Regions from separate parts of the Marinomonas sp. IMCC 4694 genome, predicted to be linked through region 1. Evidence: predicted binding sites of a transcription regulator. Region 1 holds the regulator's gene; each other region holds the start of a gene.

The links. The regulator sigma-54, encoded in region 1, starts transcription at its own class of promoters, with help from an activator protein. The targets are predictions, from matches to a motif close to TGGCACNNNNNTTGCTNT.
Region 2: the regulator sigma-54 is predicted to act here: its motif matches at 2,617-2,634, upstream of flgB (flagellar basal body rod protein FlgB).
Region 3: the regulator sigma-54 is predicted to act here: its motif matches at 1,344-1,361, upstream of FXV75_RS01275 (isoamylase early set domain-containing protein).

The regions. Positions count from the first base shown of each region.
Region 1 covers NZ_VSRV01000001.1:1,984,509-1,989,908, reverse strand. The annotation lists gene FXV75_RS09085 (YhdP family protein) at 1-141, shown strand, start outside; gene yjgA (ribosome biogenesis factor YjgA) at 270-806, opposite strand; gene mgtE (magnesium transporter) at 813-2,165, opposite strand; gene FXV75_RS09070 (HPr family phosphocarrier protein) at 2,173-2,442, opposite strand; gene FXV75_RS09065 (PTS sugar transporter subunit IIA) at 2,452-2,901, opposite strand; gene FXV75_RS09060 (RNA polymerase factor sigma-54) at 2,919-4,391, opposite strand; gene lptB (LPS export ABC transporter ATP-binding protein) at 4,467-5,192, opposite strand; gene lptA (lipopolysaccharide transport periplasmic protein LptA) at 5,193-5,400, opposite strand, start outside.
Region 2 covers NZ_VSRV01000001.1:816,521-821,920, forward strand. The annotation lists gene flgA (flagellar basal body P-ring formation chaperone FlgA) at 1-489, opposite strand, end outside; gene FXV75_RS03765 (chemotaxis protein CheV) at 633-1,565, shown strand; gene FXV75_RS03770 (CheR family methyltransferase) at 1,622-2,458, shown strand; gene flgB (flagellar basal body rod protein FlgB) at 2,678-3,070, shown strand; gene flgC (flagellar basal body rod protein FlgC) at 3,076-3,525, shown strand; gene FXV75_RS03785 (flagellar hook assembly protein FlgD) at 3,536-4,240, shown strand; gene FXV75_RS03790 (flagellar hook-basal body complex protein) at 4,253-5,400, shown strand, end outside.
Region 3 covers NZ_VSRV01000001.1:272,970-278,369, forward strand. The annotation lists gene betB (betaine-aldehyde dehydrogenase) at 1-690, opposite strand, end outside; gene FXV75_RS01275 (isoamylase early set domain-containing protein) at 950-1,255, opposite strand; gene FXV75_RS16305 (hypothetical protein) at 1,567-1,704, shown strand; gene FXV75_RS01280 (GNAT family N-acyltransferase) at 1,720-3,438, opposite strand; gene FXV75_RS01285 (CoA-acylating methylmalonate-semialdehyde dehydrogenase) at 3,641-5,143, opposite strand; gene iolE (myo-inosose-2 dehydratase) at 5,246-5,400, opposite strand, start outside.

The DNA of each region.
Region 1 (5,400 bases):
GCAGGTTTGTTGTATATTACCGATAAACTTATTGGTGAGCAGTTGTCAAAGGTGACCAGTGTTCAATATAAAGTCGAAGGTTCATTTAGCGATCCTTCAATGACAGTGATCCGCTATCGCCCCCTCGAGAAGTCAAAATAACACGGCAAAAGCAGCAGGGTTTTGGTGTTGTTTTGGTCTTTTTATTTTAGCCTTGATACAGATAAAAAACCGCCGTTTTGTAAAAGCTTACAAAACGGCGGTTTGACGATGCAAAACGAATTAAAACGTTATTCTTTTAGCCCCAGTCTTTTTTCTTCTATTTCTCGTAAGAATCGGAATAATTTTTTACGATTTGTCGTGTTGGCTTGTTGTGATGCTTCTTTCTGAGAGAGCCTAATAAGCTGTCTTAATAACTGAATTTCTTCGATATTAGGGTTTTCTTCTAAGTACTGCGACAGCTCTTCTTTGGCGTTTTCACCGATCAAGGCGTCGCGTTTAATTTCTAGCTGGTGAAACAGTTTGTTATAGGCGGCAGACGTGCTATCAAACAGTGCAACGCGATGTGCAATGGCTTCATGGTCTTCTGTGCGCATGACTTTGCCGATGTATTGAAGGTGTCTTCGCATGGCTTCATTTTGTTTGATGCGACCCGCTTCAACAAAGGCTTCTCTTAATGTGTCTGACATATCGACTTTTTTAAGTTGGTTTTTGCTCAGCCCAAGTAGTTTTTTGCCTAGATCCTGCAAAGCCTCCATTTCACGCTTGATCTGAGTTTTACTTTTTGGGATGTCTTCTTCGTGTTCAAATTGATCAAAGTTTGTCATGGGAACCTATATTAGAAAGATAGTAGCGAGACCAAGGAAGGAGAGAAACCCCACCACATCGGTCACGGTGGTCAAAATTACGCTGCCTGCAAGAGCAGGATCAATACCCAGTTTTTTTAATAAAATGGGCAGGAGTGTACCAGTGGTGGCGGCAAATAGCAGATTTATTATGATCGCGCCCGCAATGATATAGGCAATTTTGATGTTGTCAAACCAAAGTGCGGTGAGTGCTGCAATGACGGTTGCCCATAATATGCCGTTGATTAACCCTACGATGAGCTCTCTGTTTAAGAGCCATCGAGTGTTGGTTGAGCCAATTTGGTTCAAGGCGATTCCGCGTATCACCAAAGTCAGCACTTGAGACCCAGCAATACCGCCCATGCTGGCCACAATAGGCATGAGTATGGCCAGAGCCACCACTTGATCTAAGGTGTCTTGAAACAGGCCAATCACATAGGAAGCAATAAAAGCCGTAATCAAATTAATGCCAAGCCAAACGGCTCGGCGCCGCGTGGTTTTCATGATGGGCGAGAAAGTATCTTCATCATCATCTAGGCCCGCCATGCTTAGCATAGAGTGTTCCGCTTCATCTCGAATGACATCAACCACGTCATCAATCGTGATTCGGCCTAGTAATTTTTTTGTTACCCCGTCGATGACAGGGGCCGAAACCAGATCCATTTTCTCAAACAGTTGTGCCACTTCATTGGCTGGGGTTTCGGCTTGGATAACGGTGTATTCGGTTTCCATGATGTCTCGCACGGTGGCGTTGACATCGGATACCAGAAGTTTGGTCAGTGGCAGTATGCCGAGTAAACGATCTGAGCGGCTGACAACAAGCAGGCTGTCGGTCATATCTGGTAGTGTGTTGTGCCTGCGTAAATAGCGAAATACTATGTCAATAGTGATGTTCGGACGTATGGTAATAGTGTCCGTATTCATCAAGCCGCCGGCAGAATCTTCTGAGTAGCTTAATAGCGCTTCTACTCGGGCTCTGTCCTGAGTCGTCATTGAAGCAAGTACTTCTTTTACGATCGTCTCTGGCAAATGTTGAAGTAAATCGGCGAGATCATCGCTTTCGAAGTGTTCAGAAACGGCAATAAGTCGTTCTGTGTCCATGTTCTTCATGAACTGGACACCAATATCTTCACTCAGATATTGCAGTACTTCGCCTTCGTTTTTGGCTTCTATCAATTCCCAGAGCAGTTTGCGCTCTTTGGGCGGGGAAGATTCTAATAACCGAGCAACATCTTGCGCAGGCAAAGCGCCGTTAAGCAAATAACGGATCTGCATCGTGGCACCGGATTCAAGCGATTCGGTGACGGTCTGAAGGTGATTAAGCGTGCTTTGCTCTGACATAGTGGTGCTACTCGTCTTCCCCAAAGCGATTGTGAATCAATTCAATAACAGCATTAAGGGCGTCTTCTTCATCGTCACCGTTCGTCTTAATAATTATGTCTGTGCCTTTGCCTGCCGCTAGCATCATCATAGCCATGATGCTTTTACCGTCTACATTTCGCCCTTCTTTCTCGATGGTAATGTCACAAGAAAAGCGAGATGTTGTTTCTACAAGTTTGCCAGCCGCCCGAGCGTGTAAACCAAGCTTGTTAATAATAGTAGTGGACTTTTCCTGCATGCTCTTTTCCTATAGTAGTGCGCTAAATACAGTAAATAGATCTTCGTTTGACTGAGCCAAACGCAGTTTTTTTAGTGATTCGGGAGACTGAGCTAATTCAGCAATTTGTGCTAAGGTCGCAAGGTGCTGGTCGCATTCATTGGGCGGCACAATCAGCGCAAAAATAAGGTCAACGGGTTTTCTATCAATCGAATCAAAATCGATTGCCGTTTGCAGTGACATGATGACAATGGCGGTATGGTTCGCTGATTCGAGTCGACAGTGTGGGATGGCAATGCCATTGCCGATCCCTGTGCTTCCGAGTTTTTCTCGTCCAAGCAACGCGTCATAAATGGCTTCGTTGTTGCAGTGAAGTCGGTTTGAGGCGATGTCGGCAAGCGTTTCAAGAACACGTTTTTTGCTCACAATATCTTGTTGCGCTAAAACAAGATCTGCTTTTAATAAGGCTTTCAAGGACATGATAAAATGGTTTCCGTTTAGATCAGTCGTTTTCGTTCGTTGGACGGAGGGATGTTCATCGCCTCGCGGTATTTTGCCACAGTTCGTCTAGCAACCTGTATGCCTTGACCGGCCAGTATTGCGGCCAGTTTGTTGTCGCTTAACGGTTTTTTTGCAGGTTCATCAGCGACTAATTTTTTGATCATAGCTCGTATCGCGGTGGATGAACACTCTCCGCCTGAAGCCGTGTTAACGTGGCTTGAGAAGAAGTACTTGAGCTCAAAGATACCTTTGGGCGTGTGCATGTATTTTTGTGTTGTGACTCGAGAAATGGTCGACTCGTGCATGCCTACTTCTTCGGCAACATCGTGTAGAACCATGGGCTTCATCGCTTCTTCGCCCAGTTCAAAAAAATCAATTTGACGACTGACAATGCAGCTGGCGACTTTTAGTAGGGTTTCGTTGCGGCTTTGTAAGCTTTTCATAAACCACTTGGCTTCTTGAAGCGAAGTTTTAATGTAACTCGCGTCTTCTGGTGTGGCTGCTGTGCTGGCCATCGCTGAATAAGTTTCATTGATCTTTACAGGCGGTAAGGCGTCGTTGTTAAGTTCAACTTGCCAGGTATTATTGCGTTTTTTAACAGACACATCTGGAATGACATAGTCAGTATCGTCAGCGTCAATCACGGAACCCGGTCGTGGATTTAGTTGCTGAATGAGGTTGATAACCTCTTTAAGTGCTTCGTCTTTGAGTTTGGTTTTTCGGCTAAGTTGTGCAAAATCTCGATTGCCTAATAATGGCAGATAATGATCGATTAGGTTATGTGTGCTTTTGTATAAGGGGTGCGTATTAAAGGCCTCTAATTGCACCAGTAAACAGTCACGTAGATCAATAGAGCAAACCCCTACGGGGTCGAAACGTTGCAAGCGATGCTGTACTGCGATGACTTCTTCAATATCTAAATCATCAAGCTCAGCTCCCAAAGATTCCCAAATGTCCTCAGGAGTGATGCTAAGATACCCATCCGGCTGAACGCATTCGATGATAGCGTAAGCGATTTCAATGTCCCGATCTGACATATGGGTCAGGTTTAATTGCCATATCAGGTGATCTTGAATGCTCTCAGCAGGGGCGTTGCGACTTTCGAAATCACCGTCTCCTTCGTAACTGTTGTTGTCACTGATTGCGGCGGACGATCCTTGGTAGGTGTCATCCCAGCTGCTGTCTATGGACAACTCTTCCGGAATGCTTTCGGTCCACTCTGATTCGATGCGAGGCTCTTCGCTTGGTGCATCAAGGGGGGTATCGGCTGCGCTTTTAGATTCGATACTGGCGGGCGCATCATGATGATGTTCGTCGTCATCCAGTTCAAGCAATGGGTTTGACTCTAAGAATTCGTGTATTTCTTGTTTAAGGTCTAACGTGGAAAGCTGCAGCAAACGGATGGCTTGTTGCAGTTGCGGCGTCATGGTCAGCTGTTGACCGAGTTTTAATTGCAAAGACTGCTTCATAGAGCAACTCTTTTTGTTTGAGTGAATTGGAACGAGTTGTGCATACTACTCCCTTTCTCCAGCAATGATAAGGGGTTACAGACGGAAGTCGTCGCCTAAATAGACCTTTTTTACTTGTTCGTTATTGATCACCGTCTCAGCGTCGCCCGAGGCAATAATGTAGCCATTACCCACAATGTAGGCTTTATCGCAAATGTCCAGTGTCTCACGAACGTTGTGATCGGTGATCAACACACCAATGCCACTTTGTTGAAGATGTTTAATAATGAGCTTAATATCACCAACTGAAATGGGGTCAACCCCTGCAAATGGTTCGTCTAACAATATGAACTTTGGGTTCATAGCGACGGCTCTTGCTATTTCAACACGACGCCTTTCACCACCGGATAAGGCCATACCCAAATTATGACGAATGTGGGTAATGTGAAACTCCTCAAGTAAGCTTTCTAGGCGATCTTTTTGTTGCGTTTTGTTCAGTTCTTTACGGGTTTCTAAAATGGCTAAGATGTTATTTTCAACTGACATTTTGCGAAAAATAGACGCTTCTTGTGGTAAGTAGCCAATGCCTTTTTGGGCGCGTGTGTGCATGGCGTTATGGGTGATGTCTTGCCCATCAATGAAAATACCGCCAGCGTCATTGGCGACCATGCCTACAATCATATAAAAGCAGGTGGTTTTTCCGGCACCATTAGGGCCAAGTAAGCCTACCGCTTCGCCAGACTCAACGGCTATAGAGACGTCTTTTACGACTTGGCGTTTTTTATAACTTTTGGCGAGATTTTTTGCTTCTAAGCGTGCCATCTATTTTTTTGCCTCAGGTGCTTGGGGTTGTAATGTCATAAAGACGCGGCCTGTGGTTTTTTTCTCGGCACTGAAAGTGCCGTCTGCGATCATGTAGAGAATGTAGTCCGCAGTAATGGAGTTTTGCATGCGGCTCAAATAACTCTCGCCGAGAATTTCAAGTGTAGAGTCATGGGTTGAGTAACGTATTTCATTCCCCTGACTGATA
Region 2 (5,400 bases), 1.2 Mb from region 1:
ATCTGTTATGACTGTGTTTATGCGCAGGTTGCGTGATGCTATCAGCCCGTAGGGTGTATTTTTGGGCGTGAAAATGTGACCTCTAAGGTTGGATATATCCACTTCGACAGTTGTTGTGTTGCCACGATTGATAACATGCCCTCTCGTAATGGGTGTGCTTGTTTTAATCGCTTCAATTGTGATCGATTGAGTAACGGGAATATACGATGTCCAAGCTGGTGTTTGGCAGCTGATTTCGTAGTTCGTGCGTTTAATGGCGTCGGGTCTTTGGTTTTTAACTTGGATGTCGTCGCTGTCGCAAGCAGGTAAATAGCTGAGCGCAGCAAGGTTGTTCATTGTAATGTTAATGATCGCATCGGGATAAATTTTTGACAGGCGAGGTATTTCAGTCTCATTGATGTAGAGGGTGATTTGTTCCTCGGGAGATTTTGCAGAAGTGAGTCCAATCTGTAAAAAAATGAGGGCCATAATCAGTCTTGTGATTGGCATGATTCGCTCTCTTTGATGGTTATTATGACGTTATAATTAAGATAGTTAGTAAAATTTTAGAAATCACTTTATCATTGGACGATACATTTTAACAATTCTAAGGTAAGCCCTTAGAATCATGCTTACAAATTTTGGAGGCGAATATGGCTGGCGTTTTGGATACGGTTAACCAACGGACACAGCTGGTCGGAGAAAACCGACTTGAATTGCTGTTGTTTCGTCTAAATGGTAAGCAAATTTACGGCATTAATGTTTTTAAAGTGAAAGAAGTGCTTCAGTGCCCTAAGCTCACAAGTATGCCTCATAGCTCCCCTGTCGTACGTGGTGTCGCTCACATTCGGGGTGGCACTATTCCTATTTTAGACTTGGGGTTAGCGACAGGCGCAAGCCCGATGGAAAATATCAGCCAATGCTTTGTTATCATCACAGAGTACAATCGTCGTATTCAAGGTTTTTTGGTTCGCGGTGTAGAGCGTATCGTTAATATGAATTGGAGTGATATACAGCCACCGCCAAAAGGTCTATTAAATGACAATTATTTGACCGCTGTGTGTCAAGTTGACAAGGAAATGGTTGAAATTATTGATGTTGAGCAGATTCTTTCCGAAGTGGCGCCGACCAAGCAAGACATATCGGATGGTATTTTGAATGATGGAATTACAGAGAACGCCAGAAAACATCATATACTGATTGTGGACGATTCATCCGTAGCGCGTAAGCAAATTAAGCGTTGTATGGAACAAGTTGGTTTTGTCACGACGGTGTTGTGTGACGGCAGAGAAGCGTTAAATTATCTACAGGCTATGGTTGCTGAAGGTAAAGACGTTACAAAAGAGTTTGCTATGGTGATTTCTGATATTGAGATGCCAGAAATGGATGGTTATACGCTCACTACCGCCATCAGAAATGACAGCCGTTTGCAGGATTTATTTATTCTACTTCATACGTCGTTAAGTGGTGTATTCAATGAAGCTATGGTTAAGAAAGTAGGTGCGGATGGCTTCTTAGCGAAGTTTCAACCTGATGAGCTTGCAAGATTAGCAATAGAAACAGTACAGGTCCAATCTGATCAGTAATTTGATTTATTAGCTTATTGGATTGTTATGATTGATCTGTTAGTTATGGAGTTTTAATGCTCAGTAGTACCAATGCAATCACACCGAATGGTTACTTACGTTTTAGAGACTATCTACAAAAAGTGTGTGGGATCTCACTAAGTGACAATAAGCAGTATTTAGTTGCTAGTCGTCTTGGTAAGGTGCTAGAGAGGGACGGTTTTGCAAGAATAGAGCAGCTTGTTGATGCTTTAGAGCGTATCGGCAGTTCTGCTTTAAAAGAAGAAGTCATTAATGCAATGACGACAAACGAAACGCTGTGGTTTAGAGATTCTCATCCTTTTATTATTCTGAAAGAGAAGATTCTCCCAGAAATGGTGGATGCGCCTTTAAGAATATGGTCTGCCGCTTCCTCTACTGGTCAAGAGCCTTACTCAATCAGTATGGTTATTGACGAATTTAAGGCGTCTCAGCCTGGTGTTTTGAAGTTTGGTGAGAAGATTGTTGCGACAGACATTTGCACTAATATTTTAGAACATGCAAAGCAGGGTGAATACGACAGTCTGGCCATTGCTAGGGGGTTGGGTGCCGACTTTCAGGGGCGCTATTTTGATAAGCTCAATGATGCCACTTGGAAAATAAGGTCTACCGTGAGTTCTCGAGTTGAATTCAGATATTTGAATCTCATTGAGTCATTTGCGGCGCTGGGAAAATTCGATGTGATTTTTTGCCGCAATGTTATGATTTATTTTACGACAGATCTAAAGTTAGACATTCTAAAAAGAATGCATGCTTCGTTGAAATCAGGAGGATATTTGTTTCTTGGTGGCTCTGAGGCAATCAGTGGATTGTCCGATTATTTCGAAATTGTGCAGTGCCGTCCAGGCATCGTCTACAAGGCTAAGGTTTTATAAGCCAAGGCTGTTTTCACCAAATTACTTCTCGTTTAAGGCTCATCTGCGTTGTGTGGATGGGCCTTTTTTTATGTCTATTCTCCTACTTTAATGTTGCCGCTTTTTGCCGTTGATCGTTGTTGTTTTTTTAAGGTTATGATTTTAAAGAGTTTTTATTTTGGCATTATAATTGCTTTAAATTTATTAACGATACTTTCTGTAATATTCATTGAGGATAAAATGGCCATATCTTTTGCAAGTGCATTTGCCGGATACGATAAGACATTGCAGTTTCGCAGTGATAGAGCGTCCGTGCTTGCTAATAATATCGCTAATGCCGATACGCCGAATTTTAAGGCTCGGGATATATCGTTCGACTCAATGCTAAGCAACGAGAGTAGTAAATTGTCCATGGTTGGAACCAATTCTAAACATATTTCTGGTCATGGTGCTTCAGGCGAGCCTGAAGGTTTGTTTTTTCGAAATGCAACCCAGCCATCTTTGGATGGCAATACGGTAGATATGCAAAGAGAGCAGGCGGAATATGCGCAGAACTCGATGCAGTTTGACACAAGTTTTATGCTGTTGGATAGGAAAATCAATGGCATGAGAAAAGCGCTTACTGGGAATTAATAACAATGTCTTTAAGTAATATTTTTACCATCTCTGGATCAGCAATGAGCGCTCAAACGGTACGTTTGAACACCATTGCAAGCAATATGGCGAATGTGGACAGTGCAGCAAGCGCGGCTGATCAAACCTACCGTGCTCGCAAGCCTATTTTTTCGCAAATGATGAACGACAATATGCGACGCTATGGCTGGAATAATGTTAAGTCAGATAACAGCGGTGCTGGGGTGGGCGTTAAGGTTGACGCTATTGTTGAGTCCGATGCACCTCTACAACCTCGCTATGAGCCAGATCACCCGATGGCCAATGAAGAGGGGTATGTGTTTTATCCAAATGTGAATCCAATGGAAGAAATGGCCGATATGATGTCAGCCTCTCGATCTTTTCAAACAAACGTTGAAATTATGAACTCCGCAAAAAGTATGATGCAAAAAATGCTCACGCTTGGGCAATCATAGGGGGTAGCTAATGACAGATATATCTAACGCAAAGGGTCTTGGCGGGCTGATTTCTCAATATGGCACTGAAGCGGCTAAATCAAAGGCTGGTATCGAGAAGCCTGAAGTGGATAAAAAAGACACCGCCTTAGCCGATCAGAATGTTTTTTTAAAGCTGTATATTGAGCAGCTAAAAGGCCAAGATCCGACGGCTCCTCAAGACACCAACGACATGGTTGCACAAATGTCTCAGTTTAGTTCCCTTGAGCGGCTGACCAGTATTTCGGATCAGCTTGAAAATATGGCGACGTCGTTGACATCGAACCAAGCGCTGAGTGCCTCGACGTTGGTAGGCAGATCCATAATGATGGAGGGTAATAAAGCGAAGGTGACTGAAAACGTAGACGCTGTCCAGCTTAGAACCACGCTGCCAGAAGGCTTACAGTCAGCGACATTAAAAATATACGATGCTGATAACCGCCTTGTCCGTACGACACCGCTGAAAAGTGATGAGTACAAATGGGACAAACTTGACAATGAAGGTCATGTTTTGCCACCTGGCGAATACCGTTTTGATGCGTCTTATGTCAATGATAAGGGTGAGACGTCAGCCCTCAGTACCCGTCTGCCAACGCGGATACAAGGCGTCACTATCAACGGTGAAAATGGCACTGAGCTGAATGTGGAAAATCACGGAAAAATCAAACTCACGAATGAATTAGAAATATTAGGGTAACTGGGGAATATTATGGGATTCAATACAGCGCTGTCTGGCATTAAAGCCTCTGCCGATTTTTTAAGTGTTACGGGTAATAATATCGCTAACTCTGATACAACAGGTTTTAAAAAATCTCGTATCGAATTTGATGATCTTTACAATACCAGTGTGCTCGGCGCAGGCAGTGGTAATAGTATTGGTTCCGGTGTGAGTGTGAGTGGTGTTTCGCAGGCGTTTTCGGCAGGTACCCTATCTTATACCGACAGCAACCTTGATCTGGCTATTGATGGCGGTGGTTTCTTTGTCGTGGATGCGGGTGTGACAAATTCATATACTCGAGCAGGCAATTTCAAATTAGATGAAAATGGCTTTTTGGTGACCAGCTCAGGTAATAACGTTCAGGGGTTTAATGCCGTAGACGGCGTGGTTGGTGGTAACTTAGAAGACCTTAAGATTCCTACTGAGCGTATTCCCCCTGAAGCAACGGCGAATATAAGTCTAACCATAAACTTAGACTCTAAAACCGAAGATGTTCCTCCTGTTATGAACGTGGACTTTGACCCTACTGATCCTGATACATATAACTTTACTCAGACTCAAGGTGTTCAGGACGCAAATGGTGTGTCTCATATCGTGACGTATTATTATGCGAAAAGTGATTTGCCAAACACTTATAAGGTGTATGCTACCGTCGATGGTAACGTTACCGATGACACTGGTGCTAAGTTCTTAGGTGACACCTACGCGACTTATAATTCGGCCGAAGGTGGTACGGATTATAATGGAGATGGTATTGAAGAGCAGCCCTACGAATTGTTGTACATTGGCGCTACAGTGCCTAATGCGGTTGACGTCGCGACCGGTACGAAAACGCCATTAGCGCTGGGTGGCACGTTAGGAGGAGTGGCCATTACATCGACATTGGCACCAACCGAGGTGCGTGATGCTCGTATTTCTGGGCGTGACGCCTTTAGCCCGCTGAATCCTGACTCTTACTCATACGGTAATACCAGAACCATTTACGACTCGCTCGGTGAGTCACATACTCTAGGGTATTATTTTATTAAACAGGGTGAAAATAATACTTACGAGATGCGTGTCACGATGGATGGTGAAGAAACATTCATTGATCCGATGAGCGGTGAGGAAACGCGTTATTTAGAAAAAAACACTTCAGT
Region 3 (5,400 bases), 1.7 Mb from region 1:
GCCTGTGCCCACTTCGCCAGTGAACGAGACTTTGTCGATCTCAGGATGTGCGGTGATCATTTGGCCTGTTCTGGCATCGCCTTGGATGACGTTGAATACGCCATCTGGCAAGCCTGCTTGGGTAAAGATTTCGGCCAGTTTAAGGGCGGTAAGCGGTGTTTCTTCAGACGGTTTGAAGATCATAGCGTTACCCGCAGCCAGCGCTGGGCCAGATTTCCACATGGCGATTTGGATTGGATAGTTCCACGCGCCGATGCCTGCGCAAATGCCAAGCGGCTCACGACGAGTGTAGAAGAAGTTGCCATTGCCAAGGTCTTGGTAGTCGCCTTGGATCTTGTCGGTTAGACCTGCGTAATATTCGATTACGTCAGCGCCCGTTTGAATGTCTACGCAAATGGCTTCTTGCAGTGGTTTGCCAGTGTCTAGTACTTCGAGACGAGCTAGCTCTTCGTTATTTTCGCGTAACAAGTCGGCGGCTTTTTTAAGAATGCGTCCGCGTTCAACGGCGCTCATTGCCGCCCATACTTTTTGACCTTGCTTTGCGGATTCAATAGCAGCATCGAGTTCTGCTTGGCCTGCGTGCTCTATTGTTGCAATCACTTCGCCTGTCGCTGGGTTGATTGTTTCAAAATGTTCACCGCTGGTGGATGCATGGTAGCGGCCGTGAATGTATTGCTGCTGATGTGTCATAAAATACCTCTTCCGTCTATTCGATGCTGCTTGGCAAGTAGTGTTCGGAGCACCAAGGAGTGTTTTTTGTTAAACGCACGTTTAATAAAAAACATTGTACACATTTTCGCACTCAAATGGCAGTCGAGTAAAAAGGGCATAGCGTGAAAGCGTCGTTAAGGGGACGTTTTTGAGCGTTTTGTGACCGGTATTTGTTTTGGTTTATAAGAAGAGGGGCGCTCTTTGCTGTGGTTTTGAACAAAGAGCGAAAGCCGGATGATTACAGGTGTAATACGCTGTTTGAGTCTTGGCTGACGGGGCTGGGAACATAGTCGTCTGCCATGTCGTCGTTTAGCCATTCTGTGCCGTCAATGACGTATCTGAACTGATAAGCCGTATCGATATCCAGATTGAGCGTTGAAGCATAAACACCGGACTTCTGTTTCTTCATCAGGTTTGCAGTGCAATCCCAATTATTGAAGTCGCCCACCAAGGCAACGTTTTTCGCGTCACCTACTGCTTCTACAGGAATCGCGAACTTTACTTTGCATTCTGGCTTGGTTTTCAAATAGGTTTTTTCAATCATTTCCAGCTCCATGGTCTAGCGATAGACAAATAATAGTTAGGCTACTGCAAAAGCCTGAGGGACGATGAAATAGCTTCTTGGTAGAGCATAAGCAAGGCTTACGCCAAACTTTCTAACCGCTTAATTTTCAATCAAAAAAACAATGTGAGAGCGTGTGCTGTCGAATTTATGAGCCAAATTTGCCTTAAAACCGTGTACGGGTGCGCCATTTTTGGGCTTACCAAAGGGTACAATTTAAAGACGTAAATTCACAATTCGCTTGCTCTAAATGTCCTACACTCAAATGACAACAAAAATAATGAGGTGTTTGTATGGACATTCAAATGGGCGTTCTCATTGTGTTAAGTGTGATGCTTGTTATTAAGATCATCTATTTGGCGTTTTTCAAACGACCAGAACAACAAGACCATCACCATGCGCATCATTCAAATCACCATCACGACTCATAGTTGTCAGGCGTCGTGTTATTGGTTGTGACCACGGTAGCGTTTGTTTTTCGCTTCTTTGACGGTATTTAGGTCTACTAGGACTAATCCGTCCACACAGTAGCCAAAGTCGGCATCGACACCAAAGTCCAAGAAGCGAACCCCGCCCGGCTCACACAATTCACTGTATTGCTTGAACAACGTAGGCACACTCGCTCCAAAATGGCTGAGTTGTTCTTTTAGCACTCTAAAATCTTCTTCGTAATCGTCACCGCTGAACATGTTTGCAATAATGTCATTGTGTTCGGCGTTTACCTGATACGGCGTGAAAGAGCGCGCTAGGTGTTCTTTGTCGGCAAAGTAAAGCGTGTAAAAAGACACAATGAAGTCTTTGGCCACTTGAGGGTAGCTGTTGCTTAGGCTGACAGGGCCAAACATGTAACGAATGTCAGGGTGCTTATCTAAGTAAGCCCCAATGCCGTACCACAAATAATCTAAGCTGCGTTTGCCCCAGTATTTTGGTTGGATGAAGCTGCGGCCTAGCTCGATGCCTTGTTCAAAATACGGTTCCATGTCGCAGGAGTATTTGAACAGTTCGGCGCTGTAAATGCGGTTTGGTTTGTCTTCTTTCATGTAGCGAGCGACTTCGCCGATGCGATAAGCGCCCACAATTTCCAGTTCTTCTTCATCCCATAAAATCAAATGGCGGTAATGTTGGTCGAACTTATCTAAGTCCGAACGCTCGCCTGTGCCTTCACCTACTTTACGAAAGGCGATTTCGCGTAAACGTCCAATTTCCTTCATCGTTACCGACATCGGATCGTAATCAACAAGGTAAATTTGCTTGTTGTCTTTGGTGCTGCCAAGGTGCTCTGAGACTTTCAGCTCTTGTTTGATCATCTGTCTGTTTTGTGGGTGTTCTACCGTTTTCTCGGTTTTTAGAAGCGGTTTTTTGCCCTTAGCGATCCGGTACAAATGACGTTTTACTAATTTGTTTTTTTCTTTGTCGCTCAATGGCAGTTTGGCTAATTCTTGAATCGGAATCGCTTGACCAACCTGCATGGGGATCTTGCGATTGCGTTGGCGAAACATTTCATTTGCAAGCTGAATCGTCGACAACGGACGGTATAAAATGGAGCTTGTGTAAAACAACATAGAGTTACGGCCACCAATGTGAACCGGCAATAACGGACTGTTGGTCTTTTGTGCCAGCTTCAGATAGTTCTGATTCCACTGCTGGTCTTTTACGCCACTAGGCGACATACGAGACACTTCCCCCGCTGGGAAAATGATCACCGCTTCTTCATTGTGTAAGCAGCTCATGATGGCTTTGAGTTGTTGGCGTCCGGTTTTTCCACCAAGATTATCAACGGGAAGAACCCGCTGTTTTAATCCATCAAAGCCCATCAACAAGTCGTTTGCTACTATCTTAACGTCAGGGCGAATTTCACCGATTAATCGCAGCAAAGCGAGGCCATCCAAGGCGCCAAGAGGGTGGTTGGCGATGATCATTACACGCCCGCTTGCGGGAATATTACGACGGTCTATTTGGCTGACTTGATAGCTGAAATTGAAGTGATCAAGCACTCGATCAATAAATTCGAAGCCGACACAGCCGTGGTTTTTTTCCAAGAATTGGTTTACTTCCCTTTCGTGGAATAAGCGCTTTAACACGCTTAACGTTGGGCGAGTGATAAATGGGCTTTTATCGAAAAACTGAGGCGATTTACTGGCAATCATTTGCTCGACTTGTATCACAGTGATGCTCCGCTTTAATAATTTTTGGATATCTTATTAACCAGAGTAGAGCGTTAATATGACAGCAGCGTGACGTCGTGATGGCGGATATATGACCTGAGATATTCATTTGCATCAGGCAAAAAAAACCCACCAAAAGGTGGGCTAAAAAGTCGTCTACTAGAGAGTTATAACGCAGTGTACGACTGAGCTCGGGTACGGTTTACTTCATCGTTGGCATTGAAAACTCTGCGCCAGCGCGAAGTCCTGTTGGCCAGCGTGCCGTGATGGTTTTCATGCGAGTGTAGAAACGTACGCCGTCTGGACCGTGCATGTGCAATGGACCGAACAAAGAACGTTTCCAGCCGCCAAAGCTGTGGAATGCCATTGGCACCGGAATGGGCACATTTACGCCAACCATGCCGACTTGAACGTCTTCACAGAATTGACGAGCGGTATCGCCATCACGGGTGAAGATTGAGGTGCCATTACCGTATTCGTGGGCATTGATCATATCCAATGCTTCTTGGTAACTGTTGGCGCGAACCACGCATAAAACAGGACCAAAAATTTCTTCGTTGTAAACACGCATGCCTTGTTTCACATTGTCGAACAAGGTGGGTCCAACGAAGTAACCATTTTCATTGCCTGGATAGACAAAATCACGCCCATCACGCACCAAGGTTGCGCCTTCTTCCACACCAATGCTGATGTAGTCTTTGATTTTTGCGCAATGTTCTTTGGAAATAACAGGGCCCATGTGAGCCTCTTCTGGTAGTCCAACACCTGGGCCGACGCGCATTCCGTCGATTTCGATACTTAAGCTGTCGATGAGGTTATCAGCAACGTCATCGCCCACACAGACCGCAACAGAAATCGCCATGCAACGCTCGCCCGCTGAACCGTAAGCTGCCCCCATTAGAGAACCAACCACTTGGCTAGGATCCGCATCTGGCATGACGATCATGTGATTTTTTGCCCCACCAAGTGCTTGAACGCGTTTGCCATGAGCGGATGCTGTTGCGTAAATGTATTCAGCAATAGGTGTTGAACCAACAAAACTAACCGCTTGAACTCGTTCGTCCGTTAGCAATACGTCCACGGCTTCTTTATCACCATTAACGATGTTAAATACGCCATCTGGCAAGCCGGCCTCCGTAAGCAACTCAGCCAAGCGAAGCGGCACAGAAGGATCTTTTTCTGATGGTTTCATCACAAATGTATTGCCGCTGGCAATGGCAACAGGGAACATCCACATAGGAACCATAGCAGGGAAGTTGAACGGCGAAATACCCGCGCACACACCAAGAGGTTGCATCAAAGACATGCTGTCTACGCCGCGACCGACATTTAGGCTGTGTTCGCCTTTTTGAAGGTGTGGGATGCCGCAAGCAAACTCAACCACTTCGATGCCGCGAGTTAATTCCCCTTTTGCGTCGGAAAATACTTTGCCATGCTCGCTGGTGATCATTTCTGCGATTTCGTCGGCGTGTTGTTCTAGTAGGGCTTTGAATTTAAACATGACACGAGCGCGGTTAAGTGGCGTGACCTTGCTCCATGTTTTGAACGCTTCTTGTGCTGATTCAATCGCAGTGCGAGTTTCGTCTGCGCTTGATAGAGCCACGTTCATGGATTGCGCGCCTGTTGCTGGGTTATAGACTGGACCTGTGCGACCGCTTTGGCTGGCAATTTGCTGACCGTTAATATAATTACCTAATGTGTGCAGAGTACCTAATGTTTTCATGAGAATACCTAACGTTTGCATGTGTTTGTTGAGGCGAACACTGTTTATCTAGTGTCTCGCGTTGGCCTCATAGAAAAAGAGCGCTTATTGGACGATGTCTAACCCGGATTCAGCGCAGAGCGCCTTTAAGTTGTTGGCCCCAAGAGTTGCGTAGGTTAACGGGTGCGCAACGGCAGGATCTTGTTCTGCTTCTACCACTAACCAGCCTGAATAGTTACTGGCTTTCAGTTGTTTGAATA